Regions from separate parts of the Shewanella sp. 5S214 genome, predicted to be linked through region 3. Evidence: predicted binding sites of a transcription regulator. Region 3 holds the regulator's gene; each other region holds the start of a gene.
The links. The regulator MetJ, encoded in region 3, represses methionine synthesis genes. The targets are predictions, from matches to a motif close to TAGACGTCTAGACGTCTA.

Region 1 (4,220 bases), on a different contig from region 3:
GATGTTGGGATCAAAAATAATATCTTCTGGAGGAAAGCCGACAACATCGACCAAAATGCGATAAGCACGAGTACAGATTTGAGTTTTACGTTCACGAGTGTCAGCTTGGCCGTCTTCGTCAAAGGCCATTACAATGGCAGCAGCGCCATAGCGTTTGACTAAGGTGGCTTGTTCGATAAATTTGGCTTCGCCTTCTTTCATCGAAATCGAGTTAACAATCGACTTGCCTTGGACGCATTTAAGACCGGCTTCAATCACTTCCCATTTTGATGAGTCAATCATGATTGGCACGCGAGAGATGTCGGGCTCAGAGGCGATTAAGTTTAAAAACTTTGCCATAGACGCGACGCCATCGAGCATCCCTTCGTCCATGTTGACGTCGATAATTTGTGCGCCATTTTCAACCTGCTCACGCACGACATCTAAGGCTTCTTCAAACTTTTCTTCTTTAATTAAGCGTAAAAACTTAGCTGAACCGGTCACGTTGGCGCGCTCGCCGACGTTAACAAATAACGAATTTTTATCTATGGTCAAAGGCTCTAGGCCCGATAAACGACAAGCCACGGGCAGATCTGGGATCTGTCTGGGTTCGTGTCTGAGTACCGCTTCACGAATGGCGCTGATATGAGCGGGTGTACTACCACAACAGCCGCCGACAATGTTGAGCATGCCTTCTTGAGCCCATTGATTAATGACTTCGGCCATTTCTTCTGGGGTTTCATCGTAGCCACCAAATTCGTTGGGTAAGCCAGCATTTGGGTGGGCGGAAACATAACACTCGGCAATACGCGATAATTCTTCAACGTACGGGCGCAGCTCTTTAGGACCAAGGGCGCAGTTAAGGCCAATCGATAACGGCTTGATATGGCGTAAAGAGTTATAAAAGGCTTCTGTGGTTTGCCCTGTTAAGGTTCGGCCTGAGGCGTCGGTAATGGTGCCTGAGATCATAACAGGTAGGCGATCGCCGAGTTGATCGAATACTTTTTCAATCGCAAATAGAGCAGCTTTGGCGTTTAAGGTATCAAAAATGGTTTCAACTAAAATGATATCGGCGCCGCCTTCAATTAAGGCGCTGGTGGATTCGACATAAGCGTCGACTAATTGGTCGAAACTGACATTACGAAACCCAGGGTCGTTAACGTCTGGACTGATAGAGCAGGTGCGGTTAGTTGGACCTAATACGCCAGCAACATAACGTGGCAAACCTGTTTGCGCAGCCACTTCGTCGGCTGCTTGGCGGGCAATTTGGGCTCCGGCTAGGTTAATTTCGGCGGCCAGAGACTGCATATCGTAATCGGCCATGGCGATGGTGGTGGCATTAAAGGTGTTGGTTTCAATAATGTCGGCACCGTTTAACAGGTACTGGGTATGAATATCTTTAATAATTTGCGCTTGGCTGAGTACTAATAAGTCATTGTTGCCTTTAACATCGCAATGCCAATCTTTAAAACGCTCGCCACGATAATCTTCTTCTTCCAACTTATAGTCTTGGATCATGGTGCCCATGGCGCCATCTAAAATCACAATACGCTGCGCTAACAATGCATTAAGTTGTTCAAGTGTTTGACTGTAAGAAGTCGATTTCGCCATAACAGTTACCTTTTTATCACTATGTTGCTTGATACCTTAATTGAGATAAGCATACCCTTATTTTTACCAGAGTAGGGCGATAACATCATTGTTTATTACAGCTACTACAGGCAATTTTTGGTTGCTACTGTAGATCAGGGCTATTGCTCATAATGATGACCTTTTATATGCTGACCTGTTAAGATAGTATTTTGGACATATAAACGTATAGACGTCCATAGTACGCGAATTTTTACCGCTAGAGCAAGGCTGATTTAAGCTCAATGAGGCGCAATTTGATTTAATTTGATTTACTCGATAGCTGGATAAGTAAGTTAACATCAGAATAGTTAATTAAATTGAGGGGGCATTTGCTCTGTGTTAGCAGTGCAAGGCTCTGTTTGATAAATGTTTATGACTCTCTAACTAAGGTTTATGTCAATGAAGCGAGCCAAGATAATATTAATGCGCCATGGTGAGTGTGAAGGTGGAGGGATATTCCGCGGCCGCACCGATGTGAAGCTTACCGATATTGGTATGACGCAAATGCAGCAAGCTTTTATCGAGCAGCAATATCCGATTAGTCATGTATTTAGTTCGCCGTTGTTGCGTTGTCAGTTATTTAGTCAAGCTTTAGCACAGCAACTATCGTTACCGTTAACCACTTTATCTTCACTACAAGAAATTGATTTTGGTGTCTGGGATGGGCAATCATTTGATGCTATTTATCAGCAAAACCCACAACAATTTGATGCTTATTGGGATAACCCTTGGCTGGCACAAAATACACCAGACAAGGCTGAGTCGGTAACCGATTTTACCGCACGAGTGGAAGCTGGCTTAATGACGGTCGTTGATGCTCTGTGGAGCTCTTTTGCGCAGACAGATAGTGCTCAACAAAAGCCTAATGGTGACGATTGTCCCCATGCGTTAGTGGTGACTCATGGTGGCGTAATGCGCTGTTTAGTCGGATATGTACTCAATACTGGCCAATGTAGCGGATTATTCGCTAACCTAGCGATCCCCTATGCTGCTATTATGATGCTCGATGTGTATTGGCCTGACGATATTGATAATATTGATCGTTTTCAGCCGCCAATAAAAGATACTAAAGCCGCTAAAGTGAGTTTTACCTTACATTGGCCTAAGACTTGAGAACCACCAGAGTCGTATTAGTCTCAATATCATGGTGTTAAAATGACTAGCTTACTATTTATTGTATTAACATCATGTCGTTAAGATGATTATCTTCAACACGATAGTTTAAAAAGTAGTGCCTTTCAAGGTATTGGGAATTGGGATAAGCCCAAACTGTACCCGCAACTGTAAATGGATCAATTAAGTATTGGTGCATAAGTCAGATACCAGCTTTGAATCGCCTCATTATCCATACCTAAGCGGGTGACTTAGGGGAGTGATTAAATCGATGTATGTGTTAATTAATTGGACATGGCGAGGTTACTTGCATGTCTGAGTCTGTATTAGATGTAAATCATCTTTTTTGGCAAGTCGATAAGAAAATGATTTTGGCTGACATTCATTTCAGTCTGCCTAAAGGCCAAATGCTAGGCTTAATTGGCCCAAATGGCGCGGGTAAGTCAAGCTTGTTACGTTGCCTGTATCGTTACATTGTGCCTACTAGCGGCGATATTGCGATTTTTTCCAAACCCATCAGTGAGTTTTCATCTAAGTTGCTAGCGCAAAATATTGCGGTGGTACAACAAGATACGCCGCATTATTTTGACATGACCACCGAGCAGTTAGTGACCATGGGGTTAACGCCGCATAAAGGCTTGTTTGATCCTAATACCGTCCAAGACCGTGAACGTGTATTAAGCGCATTAGCCAAAGTGGGCTTGCAGCAACAAGCACTGCAACAGTATGAACTGTTATCTGGTGGTGAAAAGCAGCGTGCACTTATTGCCCGCGCTATCGTGCAACAACCGCATATTCTTATTTTAGATGAACCCACTAATCATTTAGATATTCGTTATCAAATTCAAATTCTTGAACTGGTCAAATCATTAGGCATTAGCGTTATCGCATCGATACATGATCTAAATTTAGCCAGTGCGATGTGCGATAAATTATTACTACTCGATCACGGACAGTTAATTGCTAAAGGCACTCCAACTGAAGTGCTGACTGAGCGACAAATTAGTGATGTGTTCGGTGTGTGCTGCGACATTAATGTTCATCCACAACACGCAAAACCCCTTATTAGTTATTTTTATGGTTACCAACCCAGCCACAAAGTGGGCCCTGATCATGATTGATGCATCCCAACGTCGCTACTATGTTTACTTCAGCTTGTTGGTTGTAGTTACACTGCTTACTCCGATTTTTGCCGCCAGTTTTGGGGCGGCCAATATTCATCTAAATGACGTATTAATGATATTTAATACCTTATTAGGCGGCGACATGCCGAGTGCGATTGATGGCAGTGAGCATGCAGTTAAGATAACTCAACGTATTGTGCTTGAATTACGCTTGCCGAGAATTTTATTGGCCTTTGTCGCCGGCGCTGGTTTGTCTATAGCGGGCAGTGTATTACAAACCGTGACCCGCAATCCTTTAGCTGACCCGTATTTGTTTGGCATTAGCTCTGGGGCGTCATTTGGTGCGGTGTTGGTGGTGTCGTTATTCAGTCA
Region 2 (4,220 bases), on a different contig from region 3:
TATTATTAGCAATGAAGAGCAAGTCATTGGTCGTCGTGGCATATTAATTCCATTAAAAAAAGCCCTGATTAACGAAGCTGATATTAGAATCGTAATCGACATAGTCTCTGCTGATCCGGCATTGGCTGCACACTTGTTATTGCGCAGTAATAGCGCCCATTCAGCTGGAATGATATCGACTAAAAGTCGCAGTGTTAAAGATTGCTTAATTCGTTTAGGCCAAGTGAATATCTATCGATATGCATTTTCATTTTATCTTAAAGAACGCCTTGATGAACTTTCTGAACCTTACAAAAAATTAGTTCAAGGTTATTGGGCCTTAAATGAAACGATTGCAGATGATTGTTTAGAACAGTTACGTGAGCAGATTGAAACCGGTGATAACATCAAAATTGATGCGGATGAAATGCAAACCTTAGCATTATTTAGTGTTTTTGGTCAGGTGATTGTATTAACGGCTTTTGCCTATTTAAATGCAGAGCTGTCTCGCCCCGTGTCACTAAAAGTATTAAAATCACTGATTGATAACCAGCAACAACAATTATCCCTTGATGCATTTGATGCATTAGGATTGGATGACGATTTACGCGAAGAATTTTTAATTGCCCATAACTTACGCCAAACACAAAACCCTGATTCTCCAGGACTTGTGCTTCGACGCGTGTTATCTAAAAGAGGTTTATTAATCAACCCGCTGTAAATTTATACCTTCACTTGCTACCAGCTCGAGCCACTGTTGGATTAAATTTGCATTAGTGGCATCGCGGCGATACGCGCCAAACAATGGACGTTTTAGTCCTTCTGCGCCTAATTTTACCGCCGTAAGACTCAGCCCCTGACTTTCTCGGATAGACCAAGTTGGTAGGGTGGCTACGCCGTCATTACAGGCAACTCGCTGCAATAACATTGAGGTCAAGTCGCATTGTTTTTGCTCACCAGGTTCAATACCCGCGGGCTCTAAAAAGTGTTTGTATATGTCTAAACGCGCGAGAGGCACTGGGTAACTGATTAAAGTTTGCTTTGCCAATTGAGCTGGCGTTACAAAGGCTTGTGCCGCTAATGCGTGATCACTGGCAACGACTAACTTTACTTCAAAATCAAATAGATGTTGATAAGCTACGCTATGTCCAGGTACTGGGTCAGAGGTGAGCACTATGTCTAAACTCCCTGTTTCCAGCGCATTGAGTGAATCAAATAAATGACGACTTGAAATATCAATTTGAGCTGCTGGCGCATATTGTTTAAATTGTTCAATAACCGGCATTAACCAACGAAAACAACTGTGGCATTCAATGCCGAGCTTAAGTTGGTGGCTTTCACCCTCTAAACCGCGCTTAAGATCAGATTCGGTTGCAATCACTTTCGGTAAGATTTCTTCCGCTAAATTCAGCAGACGTGAACCTTCGTGAGTAAACGTTAACGGTTTACTTTTACGAACAAAAATAGTTGAGTTAATCCGTGTTTCTAACTCTTTTATTTGATGAGAAAGCGCCGACTGGGTTACAAATCGTTTTTTAGCTGCACCCGCTAAACTGCCACTTTCCTTTAACGCCATCAAGGTGCGAAGGTGTCTAAGCTCTATCATTTTCTCTCCACATGAATCTTGCTCAACTAGCCGATGAAATCAATTCGATTGCTTGACAGCAGAGTAGCACAATAAACTTCTAGACGTCCAGACGCCTATGCGGGTTTTTCTGCATAAATGGCTATAAATTTTGCTTCAACGAAAAGGAAAGCAGCATGAAAATTTCAAGTTTAGGATTTCCCCGCATTGGACGTCAGCGTGAATTGAAGTTTGCACTTGAGCGTTATTGGCGCGCAGAAATCTCATTATTTGAACTGAAACAGGTCGCCAGTGAATTAAAAAAAACGCATTGGCAGTGGCAAGCAGATGCCGGCGTTGAGTTAGTTCCAGTAGGCGACTTTGCTTATTACGACCAAGTATTAACCCTAAGTGCCACCTTAAATGTGATCCCAGATCGCCACCGAGCTACTCAAGCCGATGGCAGTCAAGCGCCTATCGATATAGACACCTTATTTCGTGTTGCCCGTGGCCGATCGCAAACTGGCCAACATGCTTGTGCGGCAGAAATGACCAAGTTTTTTAACACTAACTATCATTATCAAGTGCCTGAATTAAGCGCTGATCAAAGCTTCGAGATTGCCTTTGAACAGTTGTTTGATGACGTCAGTGAAGCGCAGCAACTCGGTCATCAAGTAAAACCGGTATTGCTTGGCCCAGTGACGTATTTGTATTTATCGAAAAGCCTGACTGAGTTTAACAAGCTATCGTTATTACCGCAGCTACTGACGGTTTATCAGCAGATTTTGCAACGTTTTGCAGACCAAGGTGTGAGTTGGGTACAACTTGATGAGCCAGTATTAGCCGCAGACTTAACCGAGGAGTGGCAGCAAGCCATTCGCCACAGTTATCAATTTTTAGCGCAACAAAAGCCGGCATCATTGAAGATATTACTTGCCAGTTATTATGGCTCTATTGGCCATCATCAAGCATTGGTGAGTGCATTACCGGTTGATGGTTTGCATCTTGATTTAGTCACAGCATCACAACAAGTTGAGGCGTTTATCAAAGCGCTCGGCAGCCAACAAATTTTATCGGTTGGAGTAATTAATGGTCGCAACGTGTGGGCTGCCGATGTTGATGTTATTGCTGATCAGCTGGCAGAATTAGCGACCACGTTGGGCGATCGTTTGTGGATTGCACCTTCATGTTCATTGTTACATTGTCCGGTTGATGTTGACGTCGAGACGCAATTGATCAGTCCGTTACAGGGACAATTAGCATTTGCCAAACAGAAACTGTTTGAACTTAGTGACATTCAGCAGCTAATTAACGATCAAGATTCACAAAGCAGCCAAGTGATTATTGATCGTTGCCAGCAAAGGCGTTTAGCCAAAGCTGCTGCAGCTAATCAAGAGGTTGTTCAACGTGTGTTACAGCTTACTGCGAGTGATTTTGAACGTCATAGCCCTTTTGCTCGGCGTATTATTGCTCAGCAACAGAAGCTAGCACTGCCATTACTTCCCACAACCACCATAGGCTCATTTCCGCAAACGCCTGCGATTCGTGGTTTACGCAAACGCTGGCGTAAAGGCGAAATCAATGACACTGATTACCGATTACAGCTTGAGCAAGTCACTCAGGACACCATTTGTCGTCAACTTAAACTCGGTATTGACGTATTAGTGCACGGTGAAGCTGAACGAAATGACATGGTGGAGTATTTTGGTGAACAGCTCGACGGTGTTGGCTTTACTCAATTTGGTTGGGTGCAAAGTTATGGCTCTCGTTGTGTAAAACCACCGCTAATTTATGGTGATGTATCACGTCCTAAGCCGATGACGGTTGATTGGGCTACCTATGCGCAAAGTTTAACCGACAAGCCTGTCAAAGGCATGCTAACAGGCCCAGTGACCATCTTGCATTGGTCGTTTGCTCGAGAAGATATCCCTCGTCAAGATATTGCCAATCAACTTGCGTTAGCGGTGCGCGATGAAGTGATCGATTTAGAAAAAGCCGGCATTGGCATTATTCAAATTGACGAGCCAGCATTTCGTGAAGGTTTACCGATTAAGCAGAGCCAGTGGGCAGATTATTTAACTTGGGCAGTAGATGCCTTTAAGTTGTCGGCGGCTGGTGTAGACGATGCAACTCAAATCCATACTCACATGTGTTACAGCGAATTTAATGACACCATTAATGCCATAGCGGCTATGGATGCTGATGTGATCACCATTGAAACTTCGCGCTCACGGATGGAATTATTGAATGCGTTTGAAGATTTTTGTTACCCGAACGAAATTGGTCCTGGGGTGTATGACATTCACTCGCCCAATATTCCAACGGTAGCCGAAATGGTTGACCTTATTACTAAAGCTTCGCAGAAAGTGCCGGTGAAACAATTATGGGTTAACCCTGATTGTGGTTTAAAAACCCGTACTTGGGATGAAGTAGAGCCAGCGCTGCGCAATATGATTGCAGCGACTAAAGTGCTTCGACGCCAATGTTAATTAGCATGATGCTGCTCACAATGGGTCATTGTGCTCCACCAGCTGATCGCTGGAGTGCAGAACTCTGTGATTAACTTCTCAACCTTGTGATACTGGCTGATGGGGTATTCACTGCGGACTCATTGAGCCTATTTGCTGTGAACTGAGCCATTATTGACTACACTCAAAATACGTCTTTCAGTTAACAA
Region 3 (4,220 bases):
TACGGCCCAACAATAACGTATCACCATGACGATTAGCACAAATAAAACCTGTAATAACTAAACGCTCTTGCGGATGCAAAGCGAGTAAGGCTTGTACTTTTTCACGCGATTGCGCCACTAAAATATTGGGAATAGCACCTTCGTCTGCAACCAAAATAGAACACGCATCCACATGAGTGGCTGTTACACCCATTTCTCTCAGCAATGCGGCCATAAGGCGTGCAGACCAACGCTCACCAAAACTGACCACTTGGTTTAATTGGTAGTCATTACGCTGCTCTAAAGACAATAAACTGACTAATTGCGATTTGTCAGTCGACAGGCGCTCACGTAGGTCACGAGCCAGCTCATTTGATAATAACTGTTCAATTAATGTCTGCTGATAACTGATCAGCACTTGAAGCTCTTCTTGCCATAACTGACCGCTGTCACGCAGAGTGAGTAATTTGTATAAAAAGTTAGTCGTTTTGCCGGCGGCCGATACCACAACTAAATCATCACTTTGACCATGTGTAAGCAAAATATGGGCAACACGGCGATAGCAATCTGCATCCGCTAAACTTGAACCACCAAACTTATGTAAATGACTTCGCGTCATTACTAACTCCTTAAACAACTAAGACTTTTATTGCGACAGCTATACTTCTAATTTGAAATAAACAGTGTGGCAAGTGCATATTTTCTATTTTACTTTATTTGGCCGGAACCACAGCAAACTTAAACTCGAATTAAGCCAACTCAAGCTGATTTTATCGCAGTAACAGCGGCGAGACCGGCTTGAATATCCGCGAGCAGGTCATCTGCATCTTCAATACCGACAGATAATCTCAGTAAAGTGTCTTTAATACCAGCCTGTTGCCTTGCCTGTGGGTCCATTGCACGGTGAGTCATGGTGGCAGGAACAGCAACTAAACTTTCCACTCCGCCTAAACTTTCAGCAATACTAAACAAAGATAATGCCTGTAAAAAGGCCACCACTTCAGCTTCGCCACCGGTTAATTCAAAACTTAACATAGCGCCAAAACCTTGTTGTTGTTTTGCGGCAATTTCGTGACCCGGATGGTCTTTTAGCCCTGGGTAATACACCTTGGCAACCACATCACTGGCATTGAGTAATTCTACAATTTTTTGCGCATTACGTTGATGCTCACGAATGCGGACTGCCAGCGTTCTTAAGCCACGTAAGGTTAAATAGCTATCAAAAGCAGAACCGGTTAATCCAAGGGTATTTGACCACCAATGTAATAATTCACCCACTTCAGCATCTTTAGCCACCACAGCGCCACCGACCACATCACTGTGACCATTAATGTATTTGGTGGTTGAGTGAATAACGATATCGGCCCCCAACAATAAAGGTTGTTGTAATATTGGCGACAAAAAAGTGTTATCAACCGTCACTAACGCGCCAACCTCATGGCAAGCGATACTGATCGCATTAATATCGACTACCCGCAGTAATGGATTTGATGGCGTTTCTAACCAGACCATTTTGGGATTTTGCGCTATCGCGTTGCCCAGCGCTTGCGCATCAGTTTGATCAACAACCAATAACTTAAATTGACCTTTTTTGGCCAGGTTAGTAAATAAACGGTAACTGCCACCATAACAATCGTGCGGCACAACCAATAAATCATCTGGGCCCAACAAACTGGTCACTAAGGTAATGGCCGCCATACCGGTACATGTCACCACACCAGTTACACCTTGCTCAAGTTTTGCAATCGCCTCACCTAATATACAACGCGTCGGATTACCTGAACGGCTGTAGTCAAACTCGCGAGGATTAGTGTGGCCATCAAATGAATAATTGGTCGATAAATAAATCGGCGGCACAATAGCACCATGTTGTGTGTCTATTTCTATACCCTGGCGAACGGCCAAAGTGGCACTTTGATACTGAGTCATAATTGATTCCTAAAAAGTCACAAACACACAATAGATGTCTAGACGTCCAAATTTACCGAAGAGTTCCCTCCGAGTCAACCAAAATAGACGTTTAGACGTCTAAACATCGAGAAATCTATTTGCATCGGGATTAAATAGTAGCAATAATTTGACTAGAGATTGTAACGGTTTAAAATCTGCAGCGTATTTATCGTTAAGGGTAAGTTAATGACTGAATGGAATGGCGAATATATCAGCCCATATGCCGAACACGGCAAAAAAAATGAACAAGTAAAAAAAATTACGGTTTCTATCCCTTTAAAAGTATTAAAAGTACTGACAGATGAGCGGACGCGTCGCCAGATAAATAATCTGCGCCATGCAACTAACAGTGAACTGCTATGCGAAGCATTTTTGCACGCGTACACAGGTCAACCATTACCTTATGACGGTGATTTATCAAAAGATCAGCCTGATAGCATTCCAAGTGAAGCGAAAAAGTTAATGGATGATATGGGTATCGAATGGGAAGAGCTCGAATAACCTACAGGTTAATGAATCCCTCACCGACTTTAAAACTGCCCATTGATACCAATCCTTATTGAAGTTTGCTCTTTTAGCGAAAATGATTAGCGTGGTATTCGAGGCAGTCTTTTAAAGGCAAAGTTGCTGTACGCCTAAAATAGATCCAATTTCAATGTGGATTGCTATAAGCAGTAATATTTTAAAGAGAAATTATGATGTCATTTATCGATCCAACCACTTTGATACTGGCATCAATTATTGTATTTTTTGGCGCGCTAACCCAAAGCTTAATTGGCTTTGGGTTAGCCGTTGTAGCAAGCCCACTGCTGTATATTGTTAATCCTCAATTAGTTCCCGTTCCTATTATTGCCATGGGTTTTGCAATCTCTGCAATGACCTTGTTTAGAGAGCGCGGCCACCTACAGTTTAATGGATTACAATATGCCTTACTTGGACGTGTTCCAGGAGGATTTTTAGGTGCTGGGTTATTACTGTTTGCACCACAAGCCATACTAGGCTTGGTGATTGCAGCAATCGTGTTTATTGCCGTTATCCTAAGCGTCTTTCGCTTTACCGCACCAATCAATCGCATCAGTTTATTTATCGCTGGGGTATTTTCGGGCATATTTGGCAATATCGCTGCGATCGGCGGCCCACCAATGGCCATTTTACTTGCCGGTCAAGATGCCAGTCAATTTAGGGCGGCGCTATCAGCCTTTTTTGTCTTTAGCTCATTAATCGCATTGGCTATTTTAGCCGTTGTCGGCTTAGTTGAAGTAAAACATTTATGGCTATCACTGCTATTACTCCCCTCAGTCATTGCTGGCTACCTTGTCTCTGGTCGATTAATTGGCCGTGTCGATAAAGAGAAAACCCGGGCTGCGACATTAATATTGTGTAGCATTAGCGCAACAATATTAGTAATAAAGTCGACAATCGCATTAATTTAACGCCACTCACTGATTCTCTTTATCAAATGACCTTCCAATAAACAGGGCTGCGCATTATTTTATGTGGCTGAATCCCTGTCACTAAACGTTAATTTATCCTCTAGCAAACTATTACCCTCTAGACAATAGATCTGCATCACACCAACTCCATTAGATTTTTATCAATTAACTTTTTTTCAATTAGTTTTTTCTCATGGATATGATCTACTTCAAATTAACACTACCCCCTTTTAGGTAACATTATTTACAGCAAAACAATAAATATATGTTGCTAAGGCACCAGCCATAAAAAGCTTTGTAGAGGATAAAATGATGAACATTTACGTTAAAGTTGGTATTGCAATCGCGATTGCATTTTCTCTTGGTAGCCAAGTAATGGCTGCAGAAGGTGGTAACCCTAAAAAAGGTAAACATCTTTATAAAAAAGAATGTAAAGCTTGCCACAGTGCCAATAGTGAAGGCAAAGAGCTCACCCCTATGACCAAAACCATGAGCCAGTGGGATCGCTTTTTCACCCGTGATATGCATAAAGCCAAACCTGCTGTTTTCGAGGCGCTATCAGAAAAAGACTTGAAAGATATTCAACAGTTTTTATATGACCACGCAGCCGATTCAGACCAACCAGCAACCTGTGGCTAAGTCATTACAGCTTAGGGCCTTGTCGTCTTAAGCGTCAACATCAGCCAATAACCAAACTGACAAAATAGTGAGGCTTAGCCTCAGGGATTTTTACACCAAAAATTTGCCACATCAGCTTATACATTTGGCAAGTTTAGGGGGAGAGAAAGATGATGAGAACTCTGATATCAATACTTGTAGCTAATGCGCTTTTCATGAGCGGCGCTAGCTTAGCGGCAG

Region 1: metH (methionine synthase) is a predicted target of MetJ. The motif match lies at 1,791-1,808, and genes of this name have one in related genera.
Region 2: metE (5-methyltetrahydropteroyltriglutamate--homocysteine S-methyltransferase) is a predicted target of MetJ. The motif match lies at 1,658-1,675, and genes of this name have one in related genera.

Annotation. Positions count from the first base shown of each region.
Region 1 is NZ_JBGOOV010000040.1:3,939-8,158, forward strand. Features, by position in the region: gene metH (methionine synthase) at 1-1,590, opposite strand, end outside; gene ACED29_RS19510 (histidine phosphatase family protein) at 2,011-2,724, shown strand; cobalamin riboswitch at 2,821-2,957, shown strand; gene ACED29_RS19515 (ABC transporter ATP-binding protein) at 3,036-3,845, shown strand; gene ACED29_RS19520 (FecCD family ABC transporter permease) at 3,838-4,220, shown strand, end outside.
Region 2 is NZ_JBGOOV010000010.1:44,707-48,926, reverse strand. Features, by position in the region: gene ACED29_RS08695 (HDOD domain-containing protein) at 1-700, shown strand, start outside; gene ACED29_RS08690 (LysR family transcriptional regulator) at 683-1,585, opposite strand; gene metE (5-methyltetrahydropteroyltriglutamate--homocysteine S-methyltransferase) at 1,741-4,032, shown strand.
Region 3 is NZ_JBGOOV010000004.1:184,446-188,665, reverse strand. Features, by position in the region: gene ACED29_RS04230 (bifunctional aspartate kinase/homoserine dehydrogenase II) at 1-598, opposite strand, end outside; gene metB (cystathionine gamma-synthase) at 739-1,908, opposite strand; gene metJ (met regulon transcriptional regulator MetJ) at 2,116-2,430, shown strand; gene ACED29_RS04215 (sulfite exporter TauE/SafE family protein) at 2,625-3,362, shown strand; gene ACED29_RS04210 (cytochrome c) at 3,672-4,001, shown strand; gene ACED29_RS04205 (DUF3373 domain-containing protein) at 4,154-4,220, shown strand, end outside.